Minwuia thermotolerans: one gene and its partner. The protein of the gene in region 1 interacts with the protein of each later gene in a pairwise test. Links are inferred from orthologs where the notes say so. Each region holds a gene or a part of one and is shown in the gene's direction. Other genes may lie near its edges. The genes, in order: CWC60_RS08320 and ctaD.

Evidence for each region.
Region 2: the proteins of CWC60_RS08320 (region 1) and ctaD interact in binary tests that used the Escherichia coli proteins (3 or more experiments, as listed by UniProt). The link is inferred for Minwuia thermotolerans from one-to-one orthologs.

The regions. Positions count from the first base shown.
Region 1 is NZ_PIGG01000031.1:76,598-92,186, reverse strand. The notes cover bases 4,177-7,156. They hold CWC60_RS08320 (aminotransferase), read left to right. Parts: upstream 4,177-5,076; coding sequence 5,077-6,237; downstream 6,238-7,156. Other genes in these bases: CWC60_RS08310 (ankyrin repeat domain-containing protein), read right to left, coding at 6,992-7,156; CWC60_RS08315 (MgtC/SapB family protein), read right to left, coding at 6,463-6,966; CWC60_RS08325 (coiled-coil domain-containing protein), read left to right, coding at 4,177-5,075. Outside these bases: CWC60_RS08330 (ATP-binding protein), read left to right, coding at 1-229; more of CWC60_RS08325, read left to right, coding at 234-4,176; more of CWC60_RS08310, read right to left, coding at 7,157-8,782; GTP 3',8-cyclase MoaA, read right to left, coding at 8,918-9,937; CWC60_RS08300 (DUF2336 domain-containing protein), read right to left, coding at 9,988-11,082; CWC60_RS08295 (response regulator), read right to left, coding at 11,215-11,556; CWC60_RS08290 (MarR family winged helix-turn-helix transcriptional regulator), read left to right, coding at 11,700-12,188; CWC60_RS08285 (AMP-binding protein), read right to left, coding at 12,192-14,744; CWC60_RS23545 (hypothetical protein), read right to left, coding at 14,725-15,069; CWC60_RS08280 (N-acetyl sugar amidotransferase), read right to left, coding at 15,066-15,589. UniProt on the Escherichia coli protein: Shows aminotransferase activity with methionine and histidine as substrates, and to a lesser extent also with phenylalanine.
Region 2 is NZ_PIGG01000037.1:81,451-96,963, forward strand. What follows is about bases 3,856-6,759. They hold ctaD (cytochrome c oxidase subunit I), read left to right. Parts: upstream 3,856-4,449; coding sequence 4,450-6,069; downstream 6,070-6,759. Other genes in these bases: coxB (cytochrome c oxidase subunit II), read left to right, coding at 3,856-4,421; CWC60_RS12270 (heme o synthase), read left to right, coding at 6,083-6,759. Also shown: CWC60_RS24280 (NUDIX hydrolase), read right to left, coding at 99-743; dapB (4-hydroxy-tetrahydrodipicolinate reductase), read left to right, coding at 793-1,602; CWC60_RS12250 (acyl-CoA dehydrogenase family protein), read right to left, coding at 1,603-2,754; CWC60_RS23645 (nuclear transport factor 2 family protein), read left to right, coding at 2,943-3,461; more of coxB, read left to right, coding at 3,597-3,855; more of CWC60_RS12270, read left to right, coding at 6,760-7,003; CWC60_RS23650 (hypothetical protein), read left to right, coding at 7,003-7,176; CWC60_RS12280 (cytochrome c oxidase assembly protein), read left to right, coding at 7,229-7,762; CWC60_RS12285 (cytochrome c oxidase subunit 3), read left to right, coding at 7,767-8,603; CWC60_RS12290 (DUF983 domain-containing protein), read left to right, coding at 8,628-8,990; CWC60_RS12295 (SURF1 family protein), read left to right, coding at 9,009-9,707; CWC60_RS12300 (carboxypeptidase M32), read left to right, coding at 9,713-11,200; CWC60_RS12305 (fumarylacetoacetate hydrolase family protein), read left to right, coding at 11,297-12,148; CWC60_RS12310 (putative bifunctional diguanylate cyclase/phosphodiesterase), read right to left, coding at 12,164-13,855; CWC60_RS12315 (AEC family transporter), read right to left, coding at 13,999-14,934; CWC60_RS12320 (acyl-CoA thioesterase), read right to left, coding at 14,931-15,513. UniProt on the Escherichia coli protein: Cytochrome bo(3) ubiquinol oxidase is the terminal enzyme in the aerobic respiratory chain of E.coli that predominates when cells are grown at high aeration.

The DNA.
Region 1 (15,589 bases):
CCTGAGCGCGACCCGCGCCATCCGGCAGATGCCGGGCGCCGCCGGCGCCATTCCGATTATCGCGATGACGGCCCATCCGGGCGACGAATATATCTCGCGCTGCATGGACGCAGGCATGAACCGTTATCTGGCCAAGCCGCTGGACGCCGCGGAACTGATTTCGATCCTGCAGGAGCATGCGGACCGCGCCGCGAGTCTGCCGCCGGGCGACACTGCCGAAGGAGACTGAACCGATGCTGCTGAAATGGTCGGGACGTTCGGAAGAGGAAGCGGTTCGCGCGGAGGCGGCGGACGAGGCTGCAGCCGCGGATATCGGCAGGGTCCGGCGCGTCACCGCCGTGGTTCTTGGCGGTGCGACCGTTGTCTGGGCGGTCCTGGTCTGGCGCTACATCGCCTGGTCGGTGGGCTTCGGCTCGCTCGGCCTGATGCTGCCGCACGAAGTGGCGTTGCTGGTGCTTGCGGCCTTCACGCCGCCGCTGTTCCTGTGGCTGGCCGGTTTCCTCTACTGGCGGAGCGTCGAGGCGGGCCGCAGCCGAGCCGCCCTTCTGGAAGTGCTGTCCGATATCAGCGGTCCGAACGCCGAGGCGGAGGCGAAACTGAACGCGGTGGCGCTTTCGCTGCGCCGGCTGAGCCAGACCGTCGAGTCGGAACTGTCCAATGCGCTCGCCCGCGTGGAATCCCTGGACACACGCATCGGCGCCGGGGCGGAGGCGCTGTCGCGCAACGCCGCTGCCGCCGGCGGCCGGGCCGACGATGTCTCCGCGCTGCTGAGCGATGCTCTGGCGGAACAGAACCGGCTGCTGGCGGAGTTCGAGCGCGTCGGCGAACGGGTGCGCGAGCTGGGCCGGACCGAGAGCGGCAATCTGAGCGCGACCGTGGCCCTGGCCGAACGGCGCACGGCGGAGATCGGCGCCGCCCTGGAGTCCAAGGTGAAGGCTGCCGGGGAAACCGTTGAAATCGTGGCCAGAAGAGCAGAGCAGATCGGCCATTCCATCGATCAGCCGCTCGGACGTCTGCGCGAAGAGAGCGACCAGACGGTGCGCCGTATTGCGGGCGCCACACAGGATCTCAAGGCCAGGATCGAGGCGCTTTCCCAGGAGATGGCGCGGACGGCCGATCAGTCCGGAGCGGTCGGCAAGGGCGTCGATGACAGTCTTGTACGGGTGCGGACCGCTGCCGGCGAGATCCGCACCCTGATCGGCGATCTGGATCAGACCACGCGGGATCGGCTCGAGGAATTGGGCGAACTGGCCTCGGGGGCCATGCGGGCGTCCGATCAGGCGGCAGGCCGCGTCGACAGGCGGATGGCCGAACTGGCGGGCTCCCTCGACAGCATCAATGTCGGCGCCGGGGAAGCGGAGCAGGCGCTGCTGGCCGCGGTCGAACAGGCCCGGGCCGCGGTCGACCTGTTCCGCGAGCATGCCGAGGCCGCAGGCGAGACGGCGTCCGCGACTGCAGATCGCACCGAAGGGGCCGCAGCCCATGTGACCGAAGCCGGCGCAGCCTTCGCCGCTGCGGGTCGGCAGATCGAAGCCGCCGACGTCAGGTTGTCTACCGCGCAGGAGCGGATCGACGCCACCGTTTCGCATCTGTCGGGCGTGGTCGAGGAAGGCATGGCCGGTCTGGAGGAGCGCGTCCGCGAGGTCGCCAGCTTCGCCGAAGCGGCGACAGAGCGGTCGGCCGAACGGCTGGCCGCGGTCTCCGGCGGGCTCGCCGGGACCGCCCGCGACCTGGAGAAGCAGATCGCCTTCCTGGAGCAGCGGACCGAAGCCTCCGGGGAGAAGGGTCGGGAGACGTCGGCGCGGCTCTCGGCGCGCGTAGCCGAACTGTCTGCCGCGCTGGAGGAAGTCGGGCTGGAAGCCGCGCGCAGCGATGCCGGTCTGCGGGACCTGGCAGAACGCGGCCAGGCCGCCGTCCGCAGCCTGGGCGAAGCGTTGGACGAGGTCGCCCGCGGTGCCGAAGGCAGCGAGGAACGCGCCCGGCAGTCGGTGGAGTCGATCGAGGGCGCGGCGCGTTCGCTGGTGAGCGCCGGCGACCGCGTTGACGAACGTCTGGCGCAACTGGGCGACGTCGTGACCCTGCGCACCGGCGAACTGGAAGACATCGCGGCGCGGATCGCCGCGGCGGCGCTGGCCGCGGAACAGGGGGCGGCCGAACGCCTGGAACAGGTCGCCGACCGGGTGGAGCATGCGACGTCGGCGGCGGGCGGATCCTTTGCCAGGCTGTCGGACGATCTGTCGGCATTCATGTCTGACCTTCAGAGTCGGACGGGAGCCATGCGGGCGACGGTGGACGAGGCCACGGGCGCATCCGACCGGGCCTCGGCGCGGCTGTCAGAATCGGTCGCCGAACTGGCCCTGCTGCTCAAGGACATCGAGCAGGCCGTGGGCGGCGCGGGCGAGAACATGTCGACGCTGGATGGTCAGGTGCGGGGTCTGGCCGCCGCGATCCGCCACAGCATCGAGGAGAACCTGGACGTCCTGGAGGGACGCAGCCGGGCGGTGACCGCGGAACTGACCGCGCGTTCGGGGGACCTCGAGGAAGCTTCGGGCCGTCTGGAGGAACGCGCTGCGCTCTCGGCGGAACGGCTGGTTGCGGTCGAGGGGCGGCTTGGCGCACAGGCGCGGGAGACGGAGGATGCCTTCGGCGTGTTCGTGGATCTCTGGCGCGACCGCACCGAGGGACTGGAAGGGATGGCCGGCCGACTCCGCGCTTTGGCCGAGGGCTTGGACGGGGAGACGGCGGCCAGACTGGAAGGCGTCATAGGCGGGCTCCAGCGGGCAGTGGACGAAACCCGGCGCGCTGTCGGCAGCCTGGAGACGGAGAAAACCGGCCTGCAGAAGATCAGCTCGGATCTGGGCGAGAATCTGAGCGGCGCCGCGGCGGAACTGGAACTGAAACTGTCGGCGGCGGCGGCCACGGCGGATGGCGCCGCCGGGCGGCTGGCTGAGCGGATCGGCGAGCTGGAAGCGGCTGTCGACAGTCTGGACGCCGCCGCTCGCGCCGGCGCCGAAGGGGCCGGGGAACGCACGCGCGATGTCCGTGCCCTGCTGAGCGATGTCACCGATTCGTCTTCCGTGCTTGGCCGCGAGATCGTGCGTATCGCCGAACTGGGCGACCGGACGGCGCAGTCGCTGGAGGAGAACGGCAGCCGCCTGGGCGAGACCGCCGACGGCATGCAGCGGCAGATGACGGAGGCCGCCGGACGGCTGGCCGGGGAGGGCGACCGCATTGCAGGGGTGCTGGAACGGCTGCAGGAACATGCCGGCGGCGCCGACGAGGCGCTTTCGGCATCGCTTTCGGGCCTTGCCCGGAAGGTCACCGAAGCGAGCGAACTGGCCCGTATCACCGCGGAAAGCCTGGAGGTCGGCAGCGGCGCGCTGACCGAGGAAGCCGAACGCGTGCGCGACAGGATCATGGATCTGACCGCCCGGCTGCAGCAGGAGATCGACGGGCTGGACGAGCGGGCCGGCGCGGTTTCCGGCCGGGTTCTCGGCGCCGCCGACGAGATCGAACTCAGGGCCACCGCGCTCAGCGCCACGGCCGACAGCGCCGCCGATGCGAACCTGGAAAAGGCAGAGGCGATCGCGCGGCAGATGCAGGCGCTCACCGATCGCAATCAGGCGTCCCAGGCCATGCTCGAGCGGACCGCGGAGCGCATTGCCGAAGCGGCGAATTCCGGCGAGAACTCCGCCAAGTCCGCCAGCGCCGCGATGGAAGAGGCGGCGAGCGCCATGGCGGCGGCGCTGCCCAAGGCCGGCGAGGTGGAGATCGCCGCCGGGCGGCTGGCCGACGCCAGCGCGTCGATGCGGGAAGATCTTGTCCGGACGTCCGAGGAAAGCCTGGAGCGGGCACGGCGCCTGTCGGAGGAGCGGGACGCCTTCGCGGCCGAGCACGAGCGGCTGGCCAAGACAGTCACCGCGAATGCCCAGCGTCTGGCCGGTGAGCTCGAACAGGCCCGGGCGCGGATGTCCGCTTTCGTCAATGCGGGCGAGGCTGCGGGCGCCAGCGCCGAACAGGTGACCCGCCGCCTGGAGGTTCAGGTCGAAAAGAGCGAGCAGGTCGCGGCGACGCTGGGTGAGCGCGGCAGCGAACTGGAAGCCCTGCTTCAGTCGCGCCTGGCCGCCGTATCGGAGGCCGAGGCAGCGGCGACACGCGCGGCGGAGACACTGCGCGCCGGCTTCGAGGCGGAGGCCGAACGGCTGCAGGCGATGCGCGAGAGCGCGGCGGAAGGCGGCCGGGAACTGACCGGGACCATCGCCGTCGCGCTGTCCGAGTTGCAGCAGAAATCGGAGGCCTTCGAAACCAGGATCGAGACGCTCGGCGCCGCCTCGGCCAGGCTGAACGAGGATCTGGTCGCGACGGTCCGCGCCATGACCGAGGAGGTCGAGCGCACCGGCGAGGCGGGCCGGGCGCTGACCGAGACGGCCGAGAAGTCGGACACGGCGATGACCCGCCAGCGCGAGGCGTTCGCCGAGTCCGTGTCGCTCGCGGAGAAGGCGGCGGACCGGGCGCGCCGCCTGCTGGGCGAGCAGGCGACAGCCGTCGCCGGCGCCTCCCAGGCCGTGACCATCCAGTCCGGACTGGCCGCTCGTGCCTTCGAAGGGCAGGCGGAAAAGCTGCAGTCGGCGGCGGAAAGGGCGGCGGAAGCGGCGCGGCGCGTCCGCGAGGACATCCGGATCGACCGCGACAAGCGCTTCCTGCGCTCCGCGGCCATGGTCTCGGAAGGGCTGCATTCACTGTCCGTGGACATGCATGCGATGCTCGGCGACACGGTCGACGACCGGCAATGGCGCGCCTTCCGCAAGGGCGACCGCGGTCTGTTCGCCCGCCGGCTGGCCGAGCGTGGCCAGCGCAAGCGGATAGCCCGCGCCTATGCCGAAGACGGCGAGTTCCGCCGTCACGTGGACATGTACGTCAACGAGTACGAATCCCTGCTGCAGGCGGTGGACGAGGCAGACAGCCAGGGGCTGCTCTCATCGGTCTTTCTCAGCGCGGATGTCGGAAAGCTCTACCGCGTGCTATGTGCCGCGCTCGACCGCACGCCCATGACAAGCAGACCTGCAAGACACTGACATGAAACAAGGCAACTCGATCCTCGGCGAATACGGGGTGACCGTATTCGAACTGATGAGCCGTCTGGCCATGCAGCACGGTTCGATCAATCTCGGCCAGGGCTTTCCTGACGACAACGGCCCGGAGGACGTCCGGCGCGTCGCCGCCGAGGCGCTGGAAGACCGGCCCAATCAGTATCCGCCGATGCTCGGCGTACCGGAACTGCGCCAGGCGGTGGCATCCCACGGGAAGCGGTTCTATGACCTGGATGTCGACTGGCAGGCGGAGACGATGGTCACCTCGGGCGCGACGGAGTCGCTGGCCGCATGCTTCCTGGCGCTGATCGAGCCGGGCGACGAGGTCGTCTGTTTCGAGCCGCTCTACGATTCCTATCTGCCCATGATCCGCCGGGCGGGCGGCGTCCCGAAGCTGGTGCGCCTGTCGCCGCCCGACTGGAAGTTGCCCGAGGACCGGCTGCGGGCCGCGTTCTCCGACAGGACCAAGCTGATCCTGCTGAACAACCCGCTCAATCCGGCGGGCAAGGCGTTCAGCCGTGCGGAGCTGGACCTGATCGCCGAACTGGTTCTGGCCCATGACGCCTACGCCGTCTGCGACGAGGTCTACGAGCACATCGTCTTCGACGGGCTGGCGCACATTCCGCTGATCACCCTGCCGGGCATGCGCGACCGGGCGGTCAAGATCGGATCGGCCGGCAAGACGTTCTCACTGACCGGCTGGAAGGTCGGTTACGCCACCGCGGCGCCGGAACTGCTGCAGCGCATCGCCAAGGCGCACCAGTTCCTGACCTTCACCACACCGCCCAACCTGCAGCGCGCCGTCGCCTACGGCCTGGAGAAGGAAGCCAGCTACTTCGCCGGCCTGGCGGCGGTGATGCAGGCCAAGCGTGACCGCATTGCCGAGGGGCTGGTGGCGGCCGGATTCCAGCCCGCGACCTGTCAGGGCACGTACTTCCTGAACGCCGATATCCGGGGGCTGGGCTTCGCCGATGGCGACGTCGCGTTCTGCGAGATGATCACGAAGGAGGCCGGCGTCACCGCGGTGCCGGTCAGCGCGTTCTACGCCGGCGCGGAGGCGCCGTCGAACTTCGTGCGCTTCTGTTTCTCCAAGCAGGACGACATACTCGATGCGGCTTCGGAAAAGCTGGCGACCCGGTTCGCCTGACGCGGACCAGCATTGATTGAATCGCGTTGCCGCCTGGTGTCATGCCCGCCAACGTGCGGGTATCCGGTCAGATCATCTAATGGCGGCGAAGCCGCTCCGGACCCCCGCACGGAGGCGGGGGTGACGCCATGTGGAGACGAATTCCTCTGGCGTGATGGGACTTGACCCCGGTACAGCCACCTCAAGCCGAGCATGCCAGTGGATTCAATATCTTACTGGTCCGCTCTAGCGGAAGTGCTTGCCGCCGGCCTTGCGGTAGTTGGGGTTCTTCATCGCTTCCGTTCGGCCCTGGATGAATTCGAGGACAAACAGGACGGCCGCGGCGCCGAGCGCCAGCGGCAGGGCCAGCCAGAACAGGCCGAGGCCGCAGGCCACGCCCATCGAGCCGGTCACCCAGGTGGCTGCGCCGCTGGCCATGCCCGACAGCCGGTCGTCGCCCGACTTGATGATGGCGCCGGCGCCGAGGAAGCCGAAGGCGCCGATGATGCCTTCGATGACGCGGCCGGGATCGATCCGGTTGTTGACCGGCGCATCCTGGTGAGCGAGTTCCATGCCCGCGATGGTGAACGCGGCCGCACCGACGGCGACGAGCATGTAGGTGCGCAGGCCGACCGGCTTCTTCTTCAGTTCCCGATCCAGACCCAGGATGAAGCCGCAGCCGGCGGCGGCGAGGACGCGGAGCAACGCTTCGCCGACCGGGATGTAGTCCGTCTGCAGAAACTCTTCCATCGTCCACTCCCGATCTTGCGCCGGTTCAGTTGGCCGAGATGCGTCCTTCCAGAAGCCGGACCACGCGGGGCCAGGATTCTTCCTGCGCCCGGTCGAGCGCGGTCTTGCCCTGCCGATCCTCGATCAAGGGGTTGGCGCCGCCGTTCAGCAGCGTTTCGGCGACTTCGAAGTGGCCATTCCACGCCGCCCGGATCAGCGGCGTCGTGCCCGTGTCGTCACGGGCGTTCGGGTCGGCGCCGTGGGCCAGCAGATCCTCGACGATATGCACGTAGCCATTGATGGCGGCCCATGCAAGCGGGGTGCGGCCATCCAGATCGACTGTGTCGATGTCGACACCCTTCTCGATCAGGAATTCCACCACCATCTCGCGTCCGCGCCAGGCGGCGGCGATGATGGCGTCCCGGCCGGAAGCATCGATCGCGTTGGGATCGGCGCCGGCGCGCAGCAGCGTCTCCATCTTGCCGATATTCCCGTGGTCGACGGCCTCGCGCAGGTTTTCGTCCAGCGCCTTCTGGCGCGCCGGCGGCAGACGCTTCTCCGCGTGCTGCTGTTCGATCTTCCGCCGCCGGTTGGCAGCTTCCCGCTCAGCCTGCTGGCGCTCCTCCAGGCTCATCTCGTCGCGCAGCGCCCTGAGCGCGCGGCGGGCCACCACGTTGTCCTCCTCCGCAGCGTTCTTCAGCAGGATGTAGGCCTTCTTGCGACTTTCCTCCACACCATCGCCGGTCAGGTGCTTCTTCGCCAGTTCGATCTGGGCCGGCTCGTAGCCCTTCTCGGCGAGGTCCTCCATGATTGAGCGGGCCTTGGCGCGATCCTTCTCGACGCCATCACCGCGGTCGAGGGCGCGGGCGAGGTTCATCTCCGCGGCGGGAATGCCTTCCTGGGCGGCCTTGCGATAACGCTCGACGGCCTGGCGCGCCCTTTCCCGTTCGGCCGGTGTCAGTGCGTCATCCTGTTTTTCGCGCCTCTCGGAGCGTTCCAGGACTTCCGCCGCCTTCTCCGGCATCGCCGCATCGGGTGTGAGGGTGGCGCGCGTCCGCGCGTCCTGGGCGACCTCGCGCGGGGCTTCCGGAGCCGCGCGATCGGGCGGCTCGATCCGGGGCACGCGCGCTTCGGCCCTGGCGATCTGCAGCCGCTCGAGCCGGCGCTGCATGGCCGCCAGCCGCTCCTCGGCGTTGCGCGCCGCAGCCTCCTGCTTGCGGGCAGCGGCGAGTTTTTGTTCGACCACGGCCTGCGCCTTCATGGCTTCCAGACGGCGGATCTCGGCCTCGATCGCGCGCGCGTTCTCGGGCAGCCGCTCGCGGTCCTGCAGGCGCGATGCGTCAGGTGTCTCTCGCTGTCCTCTTTCCTCGTCCGGGGTCAGCGGCGCGCCGCGTTCGTAGATCAGGGCGACGTCGCCCGGCGCGGCGGGCTCGGGGGCGGCGCCGGCGTCCGCCGGACGGGGCGCGCGGCGGGCGGCCTCGATCGCGGCCGGGCGCACATCGGGCAGGGCGATCTCGGGCGCATTCTCCGGCCTGGGGACCGCGCCTTCGGGCGGGTCGGGGTCGCTGGATTCGATGGCGGTCTCCACAGAGATGGCCGCGGGCAGATCCGGCTCGATGCGCAGCACGTTCTGCGGCTCAGGCTGCTGGTAGACGCCCTCGAAGATCTGGATCGAGATCGGCGACGCGAAACGGTCGAGATCGCGGTCGAAGAGCTGGGGCGCGGCCACGATCAGAACGCCGAGTGCCGCGCCATGGGCCAGACCGGCAACGGTCATGCCCCGGCTGACGTTTTCCGTCACCGACAGGAACTTCGGTATGATGCGGCGCGCGATCATGGCGCGTTGGGACCCCGGGCGTCTGCGTTCAGGCGCGGCGCGCCCTGTGCCCTGCTGGCACAGCGCACGATCCGCACAGGAATTTCAGCAAGATACATGCCCACGTGGGGCGCGTCGCCGTCAAACGGCCCGGGTTCAGCCGCCGGTGACGCTCATGTGCCGGCCGACCGCAGGCGCAGAGCGGCGGCGGTCGATGATGAAATCATGGCCTTTCGGCTTGCGCCCGATGGCCTCGTCGATGGCCTGATCCAGCGCCCTGCCGCTCGGGTCGGCGCGCAGCGGCGCCCGCAGATCGGCCGCATCCTCCTGGCCAAGACACATGTAGAGCGTGCCGGTGCAGGTCAGCCGCACCCGGTTGCAGCTCTCACAGAAATTGTGGGTCATCGGGGTGATGAAGCCCAGCCGCTGGCCGGTCTCCTTCACGAGGGTGTAGCGCGCGGGGCCGCCGGTCTTGTAGTCGGTGTCTTGCAGCGTCCAGTCCTGCGCCAGACGCGCCCGGACCATGGAAAGCGGCAGATACTGGTCGGTGCGGTCGCCGTCGATGTCGCCCAGCGGCATGGTTTCGATCAGGCAGAGGTCGTGGCCGTGGCGGCCGCACCAGTCGACCATGGAGGAAATCTCGTCCTCGTTGATGCCCTTCAGCGCCACGGTGTTGATCTTCACGTGCAGCCCGGCCTTCTGCGCCGCCTCGAGGCCGCGCAGCACCTTGTCCAGCTTGCCCCAGCGCGTGATGCGCTCGAATTTTTCGGGGTCCAGCGTGTCGATGGAGACGTTGACGCGCCGCACGCCGATGGCGGCGAGTTCGTCGGCGAAGCGGTGAAGCTGGCTGCCGTTCGATGTCAGCGTGAGTTCCTCGAGCGCGCCGCTTTCCAGATGCCGGCCGAGATTGCGGAACAGGGTCATGACATCGCGGCGCACCAGCGGCTCGCCGCCGGTGATGCGCAGCTTGCGTACGCCCTTGGCGACGAAAGCCGAGCAGAGGGTGTCCAGTTCCTCCAGGCTCAGCACTTCCGACTTGGGCAGGAAGGTCATGTTCTCCGACATGCAGTAGACGCAGCGGAAATCGCAGCGGTCCGTCACGGAGACGCGGAGATAGCTGATCGTTCTGCCGAACGGGTCGATCAATGGTTCGCCCTTCCGATTGCTCAGGTCCAGTCCGCTATATTGCGCGGCGGACCCGGCGTGTAAAGGCGTGGGCGGCCAGGCTACTTCTGGTGGGCGAGCTGGTTGAGCGCGGCCAGATAGTCCGGATCCTGGCGCCATCGGCGCACGACGGCGAGCGCACTTTCGAACGAGATGTCGTGATAGAGATCGTGCAGACGCTGGCGTTCCTCCGAGTGGCTGCGCGTGAGCGAGCCGCGCGCTGCGCGCGTCAGGTCGTACATGGTCAGAAAGACCTGCCGGTCCATGTCCAGCGCCCGGCAGGCGATGGCGAAGGCCTCGCCGCCCGGTTCGTAGACCAGCCGCCGCATCAGTTCGACGCGCAGACCGCAGAGCCGGGCCAGGGCGAATTCGAACAGGCTGACCTCGCCCTGACGAAGCGATTTCATGACGAAGCCCGTGTTGAGCTGCCCGGCGTTGTAGAGCCGTTCCACCAGCCGCTCCGAGGGGTCGCGCGGCTCGTCTTCGCCGTTGTTGGCGCGAACCGCCTCGTTCATGGCGTTCAGCATCGTTTCGTCCAGGGAAGCCTGGTCGAACTTGTAGTTGTCGAGGATGTACTGGCGCAGCGCAGCGGAAACCCAGGCGTACATCCGCTTGGCCAGCGGCTTGGGCAGGTCCGGCCGGCGCAGCAGCGGCTTCTGGTAGCGATCGACGCGTTCCGATTCGGCCACCAGATGCTCCAACAGCACCTCGGAGATCTGTGCGCTGCTGTTCTCCAGCAGGGCGACGACCACGTCCTCGCCGCCATGCCTGGCCAGCGCATCGCTGACCTCGGCGGAGATGTCGGCGCGCATGGCGGTCGCCAACTGGTGCTGCAGCGTGCGGTGGCGGACGATCTCGACGAGATCGGCGTCGCGCAGCGCGCGGCAGTCCATCAGAATGGGGTAGGCGACCTCGATCTGGTCATTGGCGAGCATGGCCGCCAGTTCCGGCGGAGCGTTGTCGTCGGCGGCGAGTTTCTCGGCCAGCCGCCGGCGCACCGTCATTTCCACGTCATGGCTCAGGCGGCGGAGAATGTCGGTCATGATTCCCCGTTCGTTGTCGGACAGGGCGTCGCCGTCCGTTTCGAACAGGTTCCAGACATCCTCGTAGAGACGCGCGCGGCCTTCCCGGCTCTTGCGCTGAGCCAGATCAAACAACGCCTTGACGTCAGGTTTGGCTCTCTGCGCCGGATTCAACACCAGATGCTCCAGTCGTGCGATCTGCTTTCCACGATATGCGGCAAGGGTTAACGAACGAATAAGCATGCAATTTCAATTGCGTGACGGGCATCACCCGACGGCGCGGCGGACGAAATCCACGATCGCGGGAAGCGGCAGCGGCTTTTCCAGAATGGCGAACGCAGCCAGCGAATCCCGGCTCGCCTTGGAGAGCTGCTCGGGGAATCCCGACATCAAAATGACCTTGGCCGCCGGCGCGTAGCGGTGGACCATAGCGGCCGCTTCGATGCCATCGATGCCCGGCAGCTGGATGTCGAGCAGGACCACCGTCGGCTGCGCCCGGCGGACCGCGTGCAGACCGGCGAAGACGTTCGATTCGACACGCACCGTGAATCCGGAACCCGCGATGAAACGGCCGATGATTTCGCCGCCGGCCCTGTCGTCGTCGATCACGACGACGCTCGGCGTGGCGGCGCCGTCTTCCATCCCACCGATATCGCGCGTACTCATGATTGATGGCCTGGTTGGGGCAGGGGCTTGTTAAGGAAACGCTGCCACCATCATCTTACCGTTCGCTTAACCGCCGGAGCGACTTCATGGCCGAAAGCCATCAGCCGGACAGCATGACCCGCGATCCGGGCCGCGCCTACCGTGCCGTAACCCGTATGATCGAGCGTCTTCACCGCCTCTATCTGGACGTGATCCGGGCGGAGCTGGATCGCCTCGGCATCGCCGACATCAGCGCCGTCCAGGCTCTGCTTCTGACCAATATCGGCGACGCGGAGGTGAACGTCCGCACCCTGACGGAGCGCGGCTACTATCAGGGTTCCAACGCCTCCTACAACCTCAAGAATCTGGTCGAGGCCGGCTATATCGAGCAGTTCAAGTCGTCCCAGGACCGCCGCGCGACGATTGTCCGCCTGACACGGACAGGCCGCGCGCTGTCGGAGAGGATCGCCGGGCTGGAGGCCGATTTCGCCGACGTCTTCGATGCCGAAGGCAATGATCTGGCGGCGCTGCTGGTGCGGCTCGAGGCCCTGGAGCACGGCTGGACCAACCACATCCGCAGCCTGCCGCTCGGCTGAGCGTCAGCGCGCGCCGATCACCCGCGCGGGCACGCCGGCGGCCAGCGCATAGGGCGGGATCGTGCCCGTCACGGTGGATCGCGCCGAGATCACCGCGCCATTGCCGATCTTCGCGCCCGGCGTGACCAGCACGTTGGAGGCCAGCCAGACGTCGGCGCCGATCAGCACCGGTTCATGCCGGTAGCCCTGGTGCATGATGGGCTCGCGCCCGCGATAGTTGTGCTCGGAAGCGATGATGGTGCAGTGGCCGGCGGTCGCCGTGTCGCGGCCGATGGTGACGTTCTCGCCGGCGTTGATGATCGAGGAAAAGGCGATCTGGGCGCGGTCGCCGAGGCGGATCTCGGCGTCGTTCGCCGCCACCAGCCGGGCCATGGTGTCGATGGCGCAGCCGTCACCGATGGTGATTTTCCCGTTCTCGCGCACCTTCAGATCGGCCCAGGGCATGATCGTGACCCCGTCGCCGATGCTGAGATTGCGCGGATTTCCCTCGAGCCGGAGCAGGAGCGGGCCCAGTACACGGAGGCCCCGGCCATGGCGGACGCCGAGGGTCCGGAGGCGGAAGCGGTAGTACCAGGTCCAGAAGCCGGGTCGGCGCGACGAAAGCGCGACCGGCCCGTCGGCGCGCATGGGCACGTCGTCGGGGCCGAAGTCGAAGGCGGTCTCGCCGCCGATGCCGCCGTCCTTCAGGCGCTCGACGGTCGCTGCGATGGCGGCGATCGTGTCGAGGGCATCCGGGTCGGCGGCCACGCTCTCGGGCAGGCGGATGTCGAAGGCCCGCTCGATTTCCAGCACCAGATTGACGATTGAGAAGCTGTCGATGCGGCCGGAGCGGATCAGCGGTTCGTGATCCTCCGCTCGCCCGGCGCTCAGGATCTGGCCGTTCACCACCTGGCGGACGCGCTCCAGCGTGGTAGCCGGGGCGATGGCCGGGGCCGCGGGCTTCGGCGCGAACTCGGCGCGGTAGCGCTCCAGATTGGCGCTGCGGGCCAGCTTCCCGGAGGTCGATTTCCTCAGCCAGCGCGGCGGCACGATATGGACGGCGCGCGGACTGACCTCGGTGGCCGCGGCGACCGTGGCCCTTACGGTTTCCGACAGGCCCGCCCAATCGGCTTCGGGGCGGTCACTTTCGGCCAGCACCAGCAGATGCTGCGTGCCGGCGGCGTCGTCGGCCTCGCCGAGCGCGACGCTCCGGCCCGGCGTGATTCCGTCCACGCCTTCGGCCAGCGCCTCGATGTCGTGAGGGTAGATGTTCTTGCCGCCGATGATGATCAGGTCGCGCTTGCGGCCGGTGACGTAGAGATGCCCGTCCAACAGGCAGCCCAGATCGCCGCTGAGATACCGGCCATCCTTCAGCGCCTCGGCCGTCGCCTCCAGGTTGCCATCGTATTCGCGGAAGAGCGAGTGCGAGAGGATCTCGATCTCGCCTGTCGCGCCGTCGGGCAGCACCTGCCCATCATCGCCCAGTATGCGGACCTCGGTGCCCGGCAACACAACGCCGGACGAGACGAGCCGGCGTCCATCCCGCTCGACCGACCGGAGGGGTTCGCCGAAGCCGCCCGACGTGACGGCGTAGGTCGCTTCGGCCATGGCGTAGGAGGCGGCCAGCGCATCCTCGCGGAAGCCGTGGGCGCGGAAGCGGTCGAGGAAGGCGGCGTGCGCCGCTGCGGTCACCGGCTCCGAGCAATTGACCACGCCGCGCAGGCTCGACAGCTCCCAATCGTATTCCGGCGCATTCCTCGCCATGAAGGCGTAGGCGAAGTTCGGCAGCCAGCCGAGCGTGCCCTTGTGTCTTGTCACCGCGTCGAGCCACAGGCCGGGCCTCTGTACCCAGTCGAACGGCGACATGGCGACCAGCCGGCAGCGGCGGATCAGCGGCAGGAAGAAGCACGCGATCAGGCCCATGTCGTGATAGAGCGGCAGCCAGGAGACGATGGTGTCGCGTTCGTCGGCGCCGATGGTCTCGCCATAGGTCCGGATCTGCCAGAGCAGGGCGCGGTGGCTGATGACGACGCCCTTCTTCAGTCCCGTCGTGCCCGACGAGTATTGCAGGAAGGCGGCGTCGTCCGGCGCCACTGAAGGTGCGGGATGATCGCGGTGTTCCGGGTCGATGTCGTCGGGCGTCGCCAGATGCTCGAAGCTGCCGATCCTGTTCACCAGCGGCGTCAGCTTCGGCGCAAGTTCGTCATAGGTGACCAGCGCCCTGGCGCGGCTGCCGGTGAGCAGCGTCCCGATGGTCTCGAAATAGACGGCCTCCGAGAGCTTGGGCGAGGGGTGGGCGAACATGGTCGGCACCGCGCCCAGCAGCAGCGCGCCGATATAGGCGGCGTAGAGGTCGACGCTGTGGCGCAGGATCACGACAACGCGGTCACCCTGAACGATTCCGTGGCCCGCGAAATGCGCAGCCCAGCATTCGGCGCGCTCCAGCAGTTCGGAATAGGTGAAGACGCGTTCGCGCCCGTCCGCCTCGATCAACGTCAGGAACGGGCGCCCGTCCTCGCGCAGCCGGTTGGCGGCGAGCACGCCCTGGATGGTGTCCTCAGTCCAGGGGGCGTTCATCCAGCCACTCCAGCACCGTCTGCCGCTCCGAGGCGCAATAGCGGTCGAAATCCGCCATACGGTCGCTGTCGACGACCATGACGTAGACCTGCCCGCGCGCATTGCGGACCAGGGCCGTCTTGAAGCCCTCCGATTTCAGCCGGCCGTTCACGGACGGCGTGGCGTAGAAGCCGAAATCCCTGGCAGCCACATCCATGCGCTTGCCGGCCTCGGTCACCAGCGTGACCTGCTCGTCCGGCCGCAGCTCGACATCGCCGCAGTCGCTGATGGCAATGCCGGGCGCGGGCTCGAACACACGCGGGGGATTCCTTTCCGCCAGCCTCATGCGGCGCGCTCCATCGGCACAGCCGGCCAGTCCCGGCTCTCGACGGGGAAGCCGTCAATGATCCAGCGGCCGTCGCGCGCCGTCCAGACATCATGGTCGCGGAACTTTTCCTCCAGTGCGGCGAACTCGGCCGCCGAGAGTCCCATGAAATCGCAGGCGCGGGCGATGTCGGCGTCGGGCCGCTGATCGCCCAGCCGCCCGATGATGGCCAGTGCCTCGTCGCGGCTCATCCGGCCATTGCGGATCTCCAGCGCCAGATTGTCGAACAGCCGCGTGAAGCCGAATTTCGGCCACTTGAACCAGTGGTGGACGGAGATGAAGTCGCAGTCGATGTCGGCATAGTCGTAGAGGCCGATCTTGGGGCCCTCGGGGCGGCGGCGGAAGCCATTGGCCTCGGCGACGCGCAGGCTCTCGGCCGGATCCCACTGCAGATAGTAGCCCATGAAGATGGAGCGGACCTGCGCCTGCCGGAACTCCTCCTCCGCGGGCGGGCAGTAGGCCGCCAGCTCGGCGGTGGTCA
Region 2 (15,513 bases), on another replicon or contig:
GTACGTACATCATCTAGTGTCGGAACCGGGCTGCGTTCAAGAGCGGAGGAGTGGGCGCGCAAGGCCCGCCGGGAGCCTGGCATCCGTCCGCCGCCCTCCTATTTCCAGGCGAAGACCGGCTGTTCGTAATGGGCGACGCGGGTGGGGCGCCCGTGCAGCGCCGCCTCCCGGAACTGGTAGAGCACGGCCGCCGTCGGCGCGTGGATCAGGTTGTCCATCAGCGGCAGGCGGATCACCGGCCGGTCGCTTTCGGGAATCTCCACGAACTGCGGCGAGTCCTCCCGGTCCAGGTCCGCCAGCGGCAGCATGTGCAGCTCCTGCACCTCCGCCGGGTTGAGCGTGAAGGCCGGGCGCTCCCCCGCCCAGGCCACGACCGGGGCGATGCAGTAGCCCGAGCGGGTGACGTAGTCGTCGAGCCGGCCCAGCACGTCCGCATCGGGAATGTGCAGGCCGATTTCCTCCCGCACCTCGCGCAGCGCCGCCTCGATCACGCTCTCGCCGGGGTCGATCCGGCCGCCGGGCAGGGCCCATTGCCCCTTGTGGCTGGAAAGCTTCGAGGAGCGCCGGGTGATGACGAAACAGGGAATGCCGTCATCGTCATGGGTGATGAGGCAGGCGACTGCGGCGCGCTTGGCCGGCTCCCGGTTCGGCGGCGTCCGCTCGAAGCCCGCCAGGTTGCGGGCCGCGTGCTCGCGCAGGCGGCCGGTGGCGGCCGCGTCCATCCAGCTTGATTTCAAATGCATGGCCGTGAGTTTATGGCCTTTCACGTCAGGGCGGAAGCCGGAGGGAAGCATGAGGATCGCAATTGCGGGCGCCGCCGGGCGCATGGGACGGATGCTGCTGAAGCAGGTGAGCGAAACCGAGGGCGCGGAAATCGCCGGCGGGCTGGAGGCGAAGGGCGCCGCCGCGGTCGGCGAGGACCTCGGGCGGCTGGCCGGGCTGGAGCCGGTCGGCGTCACCGTCTCCGACGACCCGGCCGCGGTTTTCGGCGCCGCCGACGTGGTCATCGACTTCACCGTGCCCGAGGCGACGGTCGCCAACGCGAAGGCCGCCGCCGAGACCGGCTGCGCGATGGTGATCGGCACCACAGGGCTGTCGAAGGACCAGCAGGCCGGGATCGAACGCGCGGCGGAGAAGGTCGCCGTGGTCCAGGCGGGCAACATGTCGCTCGGCGTCAACCTGCTGATGCAGACCGCAAAGCAGGTCGCCGCCGCCCTCGGCCTCGACTGGGACGTGGAGGTGGTGGAGATGCACCATCGCTGGAAGATCGACGCGCCCTCCGGCACCGCGCTGATGCTGGGCCGGGCCGCCGCCGAGGGCCGGGGACAGGACCACGACAAGGTCGCCGTGGGCGGGCGCTACGGCCATACGGGCGCGCGGAAGAAGGGTCAGATCGGCTATGCGGCGCTGCGCGGCGGCAATGTCGTGGGCGAGCATTCGATCATCTTCGCCACCGACAACGAACGGGTGACGCTCAGCCACACCGCGACCGATCGCGCCATCTTCGCCGCCGGCGCGGTGCGGGCCGCGATGTGGACCGAAGGGCGCCCGCCCGGCCTCTATGGCATGGTCGACGTGCTGGGACTGGGCGGCGAGCGCTGATCAGAGCCGCTTCGCCACCTCCTCCAGCATCACCTCGGAAGCGCCGCCGCCGATCGACATCACCCGCGCATCCCGGTACATGCGCTCGACCGGGTTCTCGGTCATGAAGCCCATGCCGCCGAAGAACTGCGTGCACTCGTAGAGCACGTGGTTGACCATGTCGCCGGTCAGCGCCTTCACCATAGAGACCTCGCGCGTGCAGTCGAGGCCCTGCGCGTCCAGCCAGGCCGCGTGCCAGGTCAGCTGCCGTGCTGCCTCGACTTCGGCGGCGGCCTTCGCCATGCGCTGGCGCACCGCGCCGAGATCCCACAGCGGGTTGCCGAAGGCGCGGCGCTGCTTGACCCAGTCGAGCGTCTGCTCGATCCCGGCCATGGCCATGCCCACCGAGGCCGCGCCGAGGGTCAGACGCTCGTTCTGGAAATTGTCCATGATGGCGTAGAAGCCCCGGTTCTCCTGCCCCAGAAGGGCGTCGGCGGGCAGGCGTGCGTCCTCGAAGACCAGTTCCGCGGTGTCCGAGGAGCGCCAGCCGGTCTTGTCGAGCGTGCGCGCGGTCTCGAAGCCCGGCGTGTCGCGCTCGACGATGAAGATGGAGATGCCGCGGCTGCCCTTGACCGAGCTGTCGGTCTTGGCCGCGACGAACAGCACGTCGGCGGTGGCGCCGTTGGTGATGAAGATCTTGCGCCCGTTGAGCCGCCAGCCATTGCCGTCGCGCACGGCCTTGGTCGATATGCCGGCGACGTCGGAACCCGCGCCGGGCTCGGTCACCGCGACCGCGGTCAGGATGTCGCCGGCGACGATGGCGGGCATGTACTTCTGCTTCTGTTCGTCGGTGCCGTAGCGGGCCAGATGCGGCGAGGCCATGTCGGTGTGGACCGAGACCATGGCGTGAAAGCCGCCATAGGTGGAGCGGCCGAGTTCCTCGTGCAGCGCCACGGTGGCCAGGGTGTCGAGTTCGGAGCCGCCGTATTCGGCCGGATAGCGCACGCCCAGCAGACCGAGATCGCCCAGCTTCTTCAGCACCGACTTCGGCGTGCGCCCCTCCTTCTCCCAGGCGTCGCCCTTGCCCGTCACTTCCTCAGCGACGAAGCGGCGTACGGTGTCGCGCAGCATGCCGAGTTCTTCGGTCATGTGGACCGGATCGCGGAATATCATCGTTTCGGGCCCTCCCCGGCCTCGCTCGCCGGCGCGGGAACGAATCGGCGCCCCCCGATTCGTTCCGCCTTCACCGGCCTGTCCCCTTTCGTTCGCGCCTGTTCCGGAAATGCGACTCGGAAATGTTCCGGTCGCGGCGCAGCGTCACCCTGCTGTAGCATGGGCCGAAAGACCGGGGGAGATGCCAGATGGTGGATTTCGACAAGGTGCTGAAGCGCTTCACCGACGCGGTGGAGTCCAATGACGGCGCGGGGCTGGCGGCCCTGTTCGCCGAAGACGGCGTCTATCACGACTATATCTACGGACCCTTCGAGGGCCGCGAGCGAATCGCCCACATGCTGTCGAACCATTTCTGGGGCGATGCGAAGGATTTCAGCTGGCAGATGATCGATCCGGTCTGCGACGGGCGCACCGGCTATGCCCGCTATCTGTTCAGCTTCATCTCCACCATGCCGGCCTTCGCGGGCAATCACGTGCTGCTGGAAGGCACCTCGATCTTCATCTTCGGCGAGGACGGCCTGATCGAGAGCTACCGGGAGACGGCGAACGGCGCCGCGGCCATGGTCCAGCTCGGCGTGCCGCCGGAGGTCATGGCGGCCAAGAGCCGGAAGTGGGCGAAGGAACTGCGCGGGCGCGCGGAAGCGGCGGGTCATGTCGCCGCCGGCCGCTCGGCGCTCGACGGTCCGGCGGCGCCCGGAACCGGATAGTACAGCTTCAATTGCGACATTATCGCCCCTGTGGCGCGGCTCGCTTGGAGGGTAGGTTCCGGCGCAGCTATAAGGGGGGTCTGCGGCCGGGGCGCCGCGGACGGGTTACAGGTATCGAGGATCGGAACGGAAATGATGCGGATCTTTCTCGCGATCGCGGCGTTCTTGTCGATGACGACGGCGGGCTTCGGCCAGGAGGGGCGGCTGGGCCAGGGGGAACCCTGGGGACTCAACATGCAGGGGGCGGCCTCTCCCCTGATGGAGGAAATGGTCGATTTCCATAACCTCCTGCTGGTCATCATCACGCTGATCACCCTGCTCGTGCTGGGTCTGCTGATCTGGGTCATGGTGCGCTACAACGAGCGCTCCAACCCGACGCCGTCGCGGACGTCCCACAACACGCTGGTCGAGGTCGTCTGGACCATCGTCCCGATCCTGATCCTGCTGGTCATCGCCGTGCCGTCCTTCAAGCTGCTGATCAACACCCACGAGGTCGAGGACGCGGAGATGACGCTGAAGGCGACCGGCTACCAGTGGTACTGGGAGTACGAGTATCCCGACCACGGCGGCTTCTCCTTCGTGGCCAACATGATCAACGAGGGCGAGGAGGGCTACGACCCCGCGCTGCGCCTGCTGAAGACCGACAATGTCGTCGTGCTGCCGGCCCGGACCAACATCAAGGTCCAGGTCACTGCCGCCGACGTGGGCCACAGCTGGGCCATGCCCGCCGCGGGCGGCAAGGTCGACGGCTGGCCCGGCCATCTGAACGAGCTGCCCATCTACTTCGAAAAGGAAGGCACCTATTTCGGCCAGTGCTCGGAGCTGTGCGGCATGCTGCACGGCTTCATGCCGATCATGGTCGAGGTCGTCAGCAAGGACGAGTTCGAAGCCTGGGCGCAGCAGCAATCCGCGGGCCTGGACGGCGGCGACCTGAAGGTCGCGCAGTCCGGCCGTCGCTGAAACCTCTCGTCAGGAAAGTGAGCCAGACATGAGCTATCTCGGCAAATCGGTCGACGCCCACGGCAACCCGAAGGGCTGGAAGCGCTTCGTCTATTCGACCAACCACAAGGACATCGGCACGCTGTACCTGATCTTCGCGGTCATCGCGGGCATCATCGGCGGCGTGATGTCCATGCTGATCCGCATGGAGCTGCAGAGCCCGGGCGCGGACATCCTCGGCGGCGACCATCACTTCTACAACGTGCTGATCACCGGCCACGGCCTGATCATGATCTTCTTCATGGTGATGCCGGCACTGATCGGCGGCTTCGGCAACTGGTTCGTGCCGCTGATGATCGGCGCGCCGGACATGGCCTTTCCGCGGATGAACAACATCTCGTTCTGGCTGCTGCCGCCGTCCTTCGGACTGCTGGTGCTGTCGATGTTCGTTCCCGGCGGTCCCGGCGGCGACGGCGTCGGCACCGGCTGGGTGATCTATCCGCCGCTCTCGTCGTCGCTCGGCCATCCGGGCATGGCCATGGACTTCGCCATCCTGTCGCTGCACCTGGCCGGCGCGTCGTCGATCCTGGGCGCGATCAACTTCATCACCACCATCTTCAACATGCGCGCGCCGGGCATGACCCTGCACCGCATGCCGCTCTTCGCCTGGGCTGTGCTGGTGACGGCGTTCCTGCTGCTGCTGTCGCTGCCCGTGCTGGCCGGCGCCATTACCATGCTGCTGACGGACCGCAATTTCGGCACCGCCTTCTTCGAGGCCTCGATGGGCGGCGACCCGATCCTGTTCCAGCATCTGTTCTGGTTCTTCGGCCATCCGGAGGTCTACATCCTGATCCTGCCGGCCTTCGGCATCATCAGCCATATCGTCTCGACCTTCTCGAAGAAGCCGGTCTTCGGCTATCTCGGCATGGCCTACGCCATGGTCGCCATCGGTGTCGTCGGCTTCGTCGTCTGGGCCCACCACATGTACACGGTGGGCCTCAGCCTCGACGCGCGCGCCTACTTCACGGCTGCGACGATGGTCATCGCGGTGCCCACGGGCATCAAGATCTTCTCGTGGATCGCGACCATGTGGGGCGGGTCGATGAGCTTCCGCACGCCGATGATCTGGGCGATCGGGTTCATCTTCCTGTTCACCCTGGGCGGCGTCACCGGCGTGGTGCTGGCCAATGCCGGTCTCGACAACTACCTGCACGACACCTACTACGTCGTGGCCCACTTCCATTACGTGCTGTCCATGGGCGCGGTGTTCGCGATCTTCGGCGCCTGGTACTACTGGTTCCCGAAGATGACCGGCTACATGTACTCCGAGTTCGTCGGCAAGCTGCACTTCTGGGTCACCTTCATCGGCGTGAACCTGCTGTTCTTCCCGCAGCACTTCCTGGGCCTGCAGGGCATGCCGCGGCGCATCCCCGACTATCCTGCGGAGTTCGCGCCGTGGAACGAGATATCGTCCTGGGGCGCCTATCTCTCCGGCGTCGGCGTGCTGGTCTTCCTGTTCGGCGTGATCGAGGCCTACATGGCCAAGCGCCGCGTTGGCGACAATCCGTGGGGCGAGGGCGCCACCACCCTGGAGTGGAAACTGCCGTCGCCGCCGCCGTTCCACCAGTACGAGGACCTGCCGGTGGTCCGCGAGCGTCAGCAGGGCTGAGGACCGCAACGCCATGAGCGACGCCGCATATGCTGCGAAGAACGAAGCCGCCCGGGCCACGGAAGCCCGGGCGGTCGACTTCATGCGTCTGCTCAAGCCGCGGGTGATGTCGCTGGTGGTATTCACCAGCGCCGTCAGCCTGCTGGCCGCGCCCGGCTCGGTGCATCCGGTCACGGCGCTGATCGCGGTGATCTGCATCGCCGTCGGCGCCGGCGCCTCCGGCGCCATCAACATGTGGTTCGACGCCGACATCGACGCCGTCATGTCCCGCACCGCCGCCCGGCCCGTGCCGGCGGGGCTCGTCGGACGCGGAGACGCGCTGGTCTTCGGCCTGTTCCTGGCCGCAGCATCGGTCTTCACCATGGGCCTGCTGGTCAACCTGGCGGCCGCGGCGATGCTGGCCTTCACCATCTTCTTCTACGCCGTCATCTACACCATGTGGCTGAAGCGGCTGACGCCCCAGAATATCGTCATCGGCGGCGCGGCGGGCGCGTTTCCGCCGGTGATCGGCTGGGCCGCGGCGACGGGCGACCTCGCCGCGCCGGGCGCGTGGGCGCTGTTCGCCATCATCTTCCTGTGGACGCCGCCGCACTTCTGGGCGCTCGCGCTCTACCGCAGCGGCGACTACGCCCGCGCGGGCGTGCCGATGATGCCGGTCGTGGCGGGGGAGCCGGCGACGCGGCGGCAGATCCTGGTCTATGCGGTCCTGCTGGCGCCGGTGGCGATCCTGCCCTGGGTGCTGGGCGTCGGCGGCGCGCTCTACCTTGCCGTCGCCGTGGTGAGCAGCCTGGTATTCATTGCCCTCGCCGCCGTCGTCTGGCGGCAGCCCACGGGCTATTACGAGGGCGCGAAGCGGCTGTTCGGCTATTCCATCGTGCATCTCTTCACGCTGTTCGCCGCGCTGGGGATCGAGCATGCGGCGGGGTGGGCCTGATGGACCGCTTCGAGCCGCTGAACGAGCAGGAGGCGAAACGCCGCCGCGGCCGCAACCTGGCCGTCGCGCTGGCGCTGGCGGCCTTCGTGGGACTGGTCTTCGCCGGCTCGCTGGTGAAGATGAGCCAGGGCGATCTGCCCGTCATGAATGGGGATGTCGGTGTCCAGCGCTAGCGGCCGCAGCAACGGACGGGTCGTCGTCGTCTGCCTCGCCATGGTGGCGGGCATGGTCGGCCTGTCCTACGCCGCCGTGCCGCTCTACGACCTGTTCTGCCGGGTCACGGGCTTCGCCGGCACCACCCAGCAGGCCGAGGCCGGGTCGGAGATGCTGGGCGAGACCACGATGAAGGTGGAGTTCGATTCAACCCTGGCGCGCGGCATGCCCTGGACCTTCCGGCCCGTGCAGCGCAGCATGACGGTGCGCACCGGAGAGACCGGGCTCGCCTTCTATCGCGCCACCAACCCGACCGACCGGACCATCACGGGCACGGCGAGCTTCAACGTCGCGCCGCTGAAGGCCGGGCAGTATTTCGTCAAGATCGAGTGCTTCTGCTTCACCGAGCAGACGCTCGCGCCCGGCGAGTCCGCGGACATGCCGGTACAGTTCTATGTCGATCCCGCCATCGAGCAGGATCCCAACGCGGACGAGGTGCGCACCATCACGCTCTCGTACACGTTCTTCGAGGCGAAGCCCGCCAAGGGCGAGCCGGACAGCAGGGTCAGCGCCGCCGGTGGGGACGGCGCGGCAAGGAGGGAGTGAGAGCATGGCTGACGCTCACGCCAAGAACCACGATTACCATCTCGTCGATCCGAGCCCCTGGCCGATCATCGGCGCCATCGCCGCCTTTCTCATGGCGGTGGGCGGAATCCTCTCGATCCCGCGCCACAACACCGATGGCTCGATCATCCCGGTCATCGTCTTCGCCGTGGGCTTCCTCGGCGTGATCTACACCATGATCGTGTGGTGGCGGGACGTGATCGACGAGGCCGAGCACAAGGGCCACCACACGCCGGTCGTCCAGTTGCACCACCGCTACGGCATGATCCTGTTCATCGCCTCCGAAGTGATGTTCTTCGTGGCCTGGTTCTGGGCCTTCTTCGGCGCCGCGCTCTATCCCAATGAGGGGATCGGCGGGCAGTGGCCGCCGCAGGGCATCGAAGTCTTCGATCCCTGGCATCTGCCCTTCGTCAATACCGTCATCCTGCTGCTCTCCGGCACCACGGTGACCTGGGCGCATCACGCGCTCAGGGAGGGCGACCGCAAGGGCCTGGTCAACGGGCTGATCTGCACCGTCCTGCTTGGGGCGCTGTTCTCCTGCGTGCAGGCCTATGAATACGCCTATGCGCCCTTCGGTTTCCGGGACGGCATCTACGCCTCGACCTTCTTCATGGCGACGGGCTTCCACGGCTTCCACGTGCTGATCGGCACCATCTTCCTGCTGGTCTGTCTGGTGCGGGCGATCAAGGGCCACTTCAGCCCCGACCACCATTTCGGTTTCGAGGCGGCGGCCTGGTACTGGCACTTCGTGGACGTGGTCTGGCTGTTCCTGTTCGTCTGCATCTACTGGTGGGGCGGCTCCGGCGGCGTCATCCACCAGTGATCGCCTGATCGCCGGCCCGGAATGATGGAAGAAGGCTTTGTCTCGCCATTCCGGGCCGGCTTCGGCTGCCGCTGTCCGCGCTGCGGGGAGGGTCGGCTGTACAGCGGTTTCCTGCAGGTGGCGCGGGCCTGCGACGTCTGCGACCTGGATTATTCGAAGGTCGATTCGGGCGACGGCCCCGCGGTCTTCATCATCTTCATCATCGGCGCGGTCGCCGCGGCCCTGGCGCTCTGGGTCGAGTTCAGCTTCGCGCCGCCCGTCTGGGTCCATCCGCTCTACCTGCTGCCGGTCGTGATCGGCGGCTCGCTCATCCTGCTGCGTCCGGCCAAGGCGCTGCTGATCGCGCTGCAGTTCCGCAACCGGGCGACGCAGGACGTCGATATCTAGAACCGCAGGACAGCCGCGTTGCGTTTTCGTCCCTCTCTCTGGCTCACGATCTTTGCCGCCATGGCCTTCGCCGTGCTCTGCGGTCTCGGCTACTGGCAGCTGGAGCGGCGCGCCTGGAAGACCGGCCTGATCGAGCAGATCGCCGCCCGCATGGGCCAGCCTGCACGGCCCCTGCCCCAGGCGATCGCCGATCCGGCCGAATGGCGCTTCCGGCGCGTCGAACTGAGCGGCGTGTTCCGCCATGAGGGCGAGGTCTATCGCGCCGGCAGGCCGGAAGACGGCGAGATCGGCTACCGCGTCTTCACACCCCTGGTGCGGGACAACGGCCAGGTCGTCATGGTCGAGCGCGGCTGGGTGCCGGGCCGCTTCCGCGATCCCGCGGCGCGGCCGGGCGAGCCGCCCCGCGGCGAGGTGACGGTGACCGGCGTCCTGCGCCTGCCCGATCCCGACACCATCTTCACGCCGGGACCCGACGCGGCGAGCCGCACCTGGTTCGCGGTCGATCCCCCGGCCATGGCCGCGATGTCCGGGCTGGAAGCGCCGGCATGGTACGTGGTCGCCGAGAACGGCAGCGAATGGCCCCGCGCGGAACGGCCCGACCTCAACCTGCGCAACACCCATCTGAACTACGCGCTGACCTGGTTTTCCCTGGCCGCAGTGCTGGCGGTCATCTGGCTGATCATGGGTTTCAGGCGCGGACGGGAGGGACGCCGGTGAACGGTATGGACGCCTATGCGGCCCTGGTCGCACGTTTCCGCCGGCGCGGCCGGGTCGAGGACGCGCTCGGCATCCTCTACTGGGACCGGGCGACGCTGATGCCGTCCGGGTCGGCGGAGGGCCGCGCGGACCAGATCGCCGAGCTCAGCCTGATCGCCCGCGAGATCCTGATCGCGCCGGAAACGGCCGAGCTGCTGGACTGCGCCGAGGCCGACCGGAACCGGCTGGAGAGCTGGCAGGCCCGGAATCTGGAACTGATGCGCCGCGAATACCTGCTCGCCACCGCCGTGCCCACCGACCTCGTCGAGGCGCTGCAGCGGGCCGGCGCGGCCTCCGAGATGTGCTGGCGCGAGACGCGGCCCGCCAACGACTTCGCCCGCCAGCAGCCCCATCTGGAGAAGGTCTTCGCCCTGGTGCGCCAGGCCGCGGCGGCGCGGGGCGAGGCGCTCGGCCTCGCGCCCTATGACGCCCAGCTCGAGCTCTTCGAGCCGGGCCTGAGAGAGGCCACGGTCGCGCCGGTGTTCGAGGATCTGGCCGTCTGGCTGCCGGACATGATCGATGACATCCTGTCCCGTCAGGCCGAGGCCCCCGAACCGGCGCCGCCGCGCGGCCCCTTTCCCCTCGCCGGCCAGAAAGCGCTGGGCCAGCGGGTCATGGCGGCGCTCGGCTTCCGCTTCGCGCAGGGCCGGCTGGACGAAAGCGTTCACCCCTTCACCGGCGGCGTGCAGGACGACGTCCGCCTGACCACGCGTTACGCGCCCGAGGGCTTCGCCGAGGCGCTGATGGGCATTGTCCACGAAACCGGCCACGCCCTCTACGAACAGGGCCTGCCCGTCGAGTGGCGGGGCCAGCCGGTTGGCCGCTCCGGCGGCATGGCGCTGCACGAGAGCCAGTCCCTGATCTGCGAGATGCAGCTTTCCCGCGGGCCGGCCTTCCTGCGCTGGCTCTCGCCCCTTCTGGCGGAAACATTCGGGCCCCAGGCGGCATTCGACCCTGACAATCTGAACCGGCTGGTCACCCGCGTCGCGCGCGGCCTGATCCGCGTCGACGCCGACGAGGCGACCTATCCGCTGCATATCGTGCTGCGGCACCGTCTGGAGAAGGCGCTGCTGTCGGGCGATCTCGCCGTCGGCGACCTGCCCGGCGCATGGAACGACGGCATGGCGGAGCTTGTCGGCATCCGCCCGCCCGACGACCGCGACGGCTGCCTGCAGGACATCCACTGGATGGACGGCGCGGTGGGCTATTTCCCGACCTACACGCTGGGCGCGCTGGCGGCGGCGCAGCTCATGGCGGCGCTCAGGCGCGATGTCGCTGATCTGGACGAACGCGTCGCCGGCGGGGACTTCGCGGCCTTCACCGGCTGGCTCAGGGAAAAGGTCCACCGCCGCGGTCTTTCCGCGACGACGGAAGAAGTGCTGGCCGACGCCACCGGCGCGCCGCTCTCGGCGGAGGCGTTCCGGACCCATCTGGCGGCCCGCTATCTCGGCTGAGCGCGGGGAACCGGCGGGAAATTTGTATCTTCAAGAAGCCGGATTTCCGCACTAGGGTTCGGCCAACGAACAATCGGGCAAGGGGAAGGACACGTCATGCGGCTGATGAGCTTCGAGATCGACGGGAAGACGAGCTTCGGCGCCGTCGAGGGCGACGCGGTGATCGACCTCTTCCCGCTGCTGGGCCAGAAGTACCACAGCCTGCGCGAGGTGCTCGCCGACGACGCGCTTGGCAAGGCCATCCAGGCCGGCTCCGAGGGCAAGCCCGATCATGCGCTGAAGGACGTGACCTTCCTGCCCGTCATCCCCGATCCCCGCAAGATCGTCTGCGTCGGCCTGAACTACGAGGATCACCGCATCGAGACCGGCCGCGATCCGACCGGCTACCCGGTGCTGTTTCCGCGTTACGCCAACTGCCAGGTCGGGCACGGCCAGGCCATGGTGAAGCCGCGCAATTCCGACCAGTTCGACTATGAGGGCGAACTCGCCGTGATCATCGGCAAGGCCGGCCGCCATGTCGGCCGCGACGACGCGCTGAAGCACATCGCGGGCTATGCCTGCTACAATGACGGCTCGGTGCGCGACTGGCAGGCCCACACCCACCAGTTCATGCCGGGCAAGAACTTCACCACCACCGGCGCCTTCGGGCCCTGGATGGTCACCTCCGACGAGATCCCGGATCCCTCCCGGCTGACGCTGACCACCCGCCTCAACGGCGAGGTCATGCAGCACGCCAATACTGATCAGCTCATCTTCAACGTGCCGTTCCTGATCTCCTACATCACCAGCTTCATGGAACTGGAGCCGGGCGACGTCATCGTTTCCGGCACGCCGGGCGGCGTGGGCATGAAGCGGACGCCCCCTGTGTTCATGAAGGATGGCGATACGGTCGAGGTCGAGATCACCAATGTCGGCGTGCTGATCAACCCGATCGTGAACGAGGCCTGAGGCCGGCCGGGACGGCTACTTGGAGGCCGGGAAGGGCGGCGGGCCGCCCAGGCGCGCCATCGCCAGGTCGCGCCATTGCGGCGGCGGCAACGGTCTGGAGAAGAAGTAGCCCTGCAGGCGGTCGCAGCCATTGGCGACCAGCCAGTCGGCGATCTCCTGCGTCTCGACGCCCTCGGCGACGATGTCCATGCCCAGGTCCTTGCCGATCTGGATGGTGCGGCGGACCAGAATGGCATCGCGTTCCGAGCTCATGACGTCGCGGACGAAGGACTGGTCGATCTTCAGCGTGTCGGCCGGAATCCTCTTGAGATAGACCAGCGACGAATAGCCGGTGCCGAAGTCGTCGATGGCGATGCGGACGCCGGTTTCGCGCACGCGCTCCAGGACGGGAACGAGGCGCTCCAGATCCTCGATGATCGCGGTTTCGGTGATCTCGAGCTCGAGCAGGGCGAGATCGGCGGGATCGTCGCCGAAGGCCTCGCGCAGCATGTCCGGGAAGCGCGGATCGGTGACGTCGCTGCCGGAGACGTTGACAGAGAACCGCAACGCCGACTGCGGCGCGAATCCGCGAACCTCGAGGACGTGGCGCTTCGCGGTCTCGAAGCCGAAGCGGGTGAGGTCGAAGATCAGCCGTGATTTTTCCGCCAGCGGGATGAAACGGGCGGGCGAAATGAAGCCGTTTTCCGGATGCGCCCAGCGGACAAGCAGTTCGGCGCCCCGGAGCGAACCGTCCACGGCGAATTTCGGCTGCGCGTGGAAGACCAGCAGCCGCCCGTCGATGGCGCCGCGAAGGTCCGACAGCAGGCGCAGGTTGTCGCGCTGTGCGCCGTCCTGCCCGGAGTCGAACAGATGCACCGACCTGTTCGGGGCCTGACCGGCGCGGGCGATGGCGGCGAAGGACGCCCGCAGCAATTCCTCCGGCTCATCGCCGTGGTCCGGATAGGTCGCGATGCCGATCTCGCAGTCCACCAGCGCCGGCAGGCCGCCCATGTCCAGCGGATCGCGCAGCGCCGAGCGCAGATCCTGGCCGACCGCCACCGCGTCCGTTTCCGGCGTGTTGATCAGGAAGCAGAGGAAACGCGCCTGACCGCCGCGCGCCAGGAAGCCGTCGTCGGGAAGGGCCCCGGCGATGCGCCGCGCGCAGGAGCGCATCAGCGTCTCGTAGGCGTCGACCCCGAACGAGGAATGGATGTCGTCGCCATTGGTCAGGCTCAGGTGGATGACGGCGTGCTGGCCGCTGGAGCCGCCCTCCGCCTCCAGGGTCTGGGCGATATGACGCCGGAGCGGTCCGGCGAGCGGCAGTTCGGTGCTCGCATCGTAATTGGCAAGGCGGAAGCGCTCTTCCCGGCCCCGCAGGACGATGCGGTTGAGCAGGCCGATCACAACGCCGATGGCGCAGAGGTAGACGCCGCGGAACAGCCAGTTCGAGGCCGGCTGCATCTCGCCCGTGGCGACGTCGAGCGGCATCAGCGGCCCCATGAGGATCATGCCGACGAGACCGGCGACGAAGCCGCCGAGCTCGTCGTAACGGAAGGCGGCCAGCAGGATCGGGAAGTAGATGACGTGCAGGTGGACGTATTTCGTGCCGCCGTCAGCGTGCACCAGCAGCCAGGCCCCGGCAAAGGTCAGGATAATCAGGGGTATCGCGACCCAGTGGCGCCGGAACAGCCGGATCGCTTCGAACGCGGACGCAACGCGGTAACTCATGCCCGGACCTTTCGGACCATGCGGTATCCCGTATAGGATGCACGTCAGGGTAATATGGTCCTACATTCAGTCGCGAACCAGCGCCCATGGTTCCCGCTTGGGCTGCGCCAGACGCATAGCCTGAGTGCCGACCGCATTTTCCGTCAGCTGGCGGCGATCAGCAGGCCGGAAACGCTCAGCACGGCGAGGCCGGTGGTCAGCAGCACAATGGTCGAGGCGCGGGCGACCGCTGCGTCGTACTGGGCCGCAAGCACGTAGATGTTCGCGCCGGTGGGCAGGCTGGCGATGACCACCACCAGAAGCGCCAGGTCGGGGGGCAGGTCGAGCACCAGGAAGGCCAGCACCGCCGCCAGCGCCGGATGGACGGCAAGCTTGCAGAGCGTGGCGAAGCCCACCTCGGCGCGGCCTTCGGCGATGGGGCGGCCGTAGAGGCTGCCGCCCAGCGCGAACAGGGCGCAGGGGCCGGCGGCGCCGCCCAGCAGGTCGCCGAAGCGTTCCACCGGTCCCGGCAGCGGCAGGGCCAGAAGGCCCCAGACCACGCCCAGCACCATGCCCAGCATGAAGGGATTGCGCCCGAAGCCCTTCAGCACGTTCAGCGCCAGCCGCGCGGGGCGGAAGCTGGGCGCCGAGGCGGCCTCCAGGAAACCCATGATCAGGGTGATCAGGATCAGGTTGTCGGCCAGCAGGATCAGGCCCGCCGGCGCGCCCGCCGCGGGCCCCAGCGCGCCGATCACCAGCGGCACGCCGAGATAGGCGATGTTGGAGAAGGCGGCGCCGCCGGCGACCACGGTGCGTTCGGCCAGGCTCCGCCCCGGAAAGACGGCGCGGCCCAGCAGCAGGGTGGCGAAGAACAGGATCACCGAGGCCCCGGAATAGGCCGCGACCAGCCGCCAGTCCGACAGCGCACCCATCGGCGCGCGGGCGAAGATGAAGAACAGCAGCACCGGCAGGGCGAAGTAGTAGACGAAGCGGTTGAGGCCCGCGAGGCCCTCGGCGCTGAGCACCCGGAAGCGCATCGCCGCGAAGCCGAGCAGGACCAGCGCGAACAGCGGGACGACCGATTCCAGGACCGCGGTCACAGGGCCAGCAGGGCCCGGAATCCCTCCATCGCGGCGGCATCGGGCGGGCTGCGCCGGCCGCTGGCGCGGTCGAAGAAGCTCATGACGTACTCGACCCGGGCCACGATCTCCCCGTCGGTCTCGTCGGCGATGATCTGGCCAAAGCGGACCGAGGTCTCGCCGAAGCCGAGCGTCGCCACCCGCACGGAAAGCAGGTCGCCCATGCGCGCGGGCCGGCCGTGGCGCACCTGGACGGCGGTCATGGCGCCGGCCGCGCCGCGCTGGCCCATCTCGCGGCGATGGCCGCCCAGCGGGACCTGCACCGCCCAGAGCGCGCGGGTGACGATGTCGAAGATCGCCCGGGGCGACTGCAGTTCGTGCTCGTCGCAGTCGCGCACCTCCACCGTGCCGCGCCAGGCGAGCAGCGCGTGCTCGGGCGGGTGCGCCGGCGTCCAGGGTTCCGGGATCGGCCGGAGCCGCGCCTCCGCTTCCACCGGCGGCAGGTCCGGCGTTGTCCCATCCACCGACACCCGGCGGTCGACGTCGTGGATGGCCCAGCTCGTCTCGAAGCGCATGACCGGCGCGTCGTCATGCGGGCGC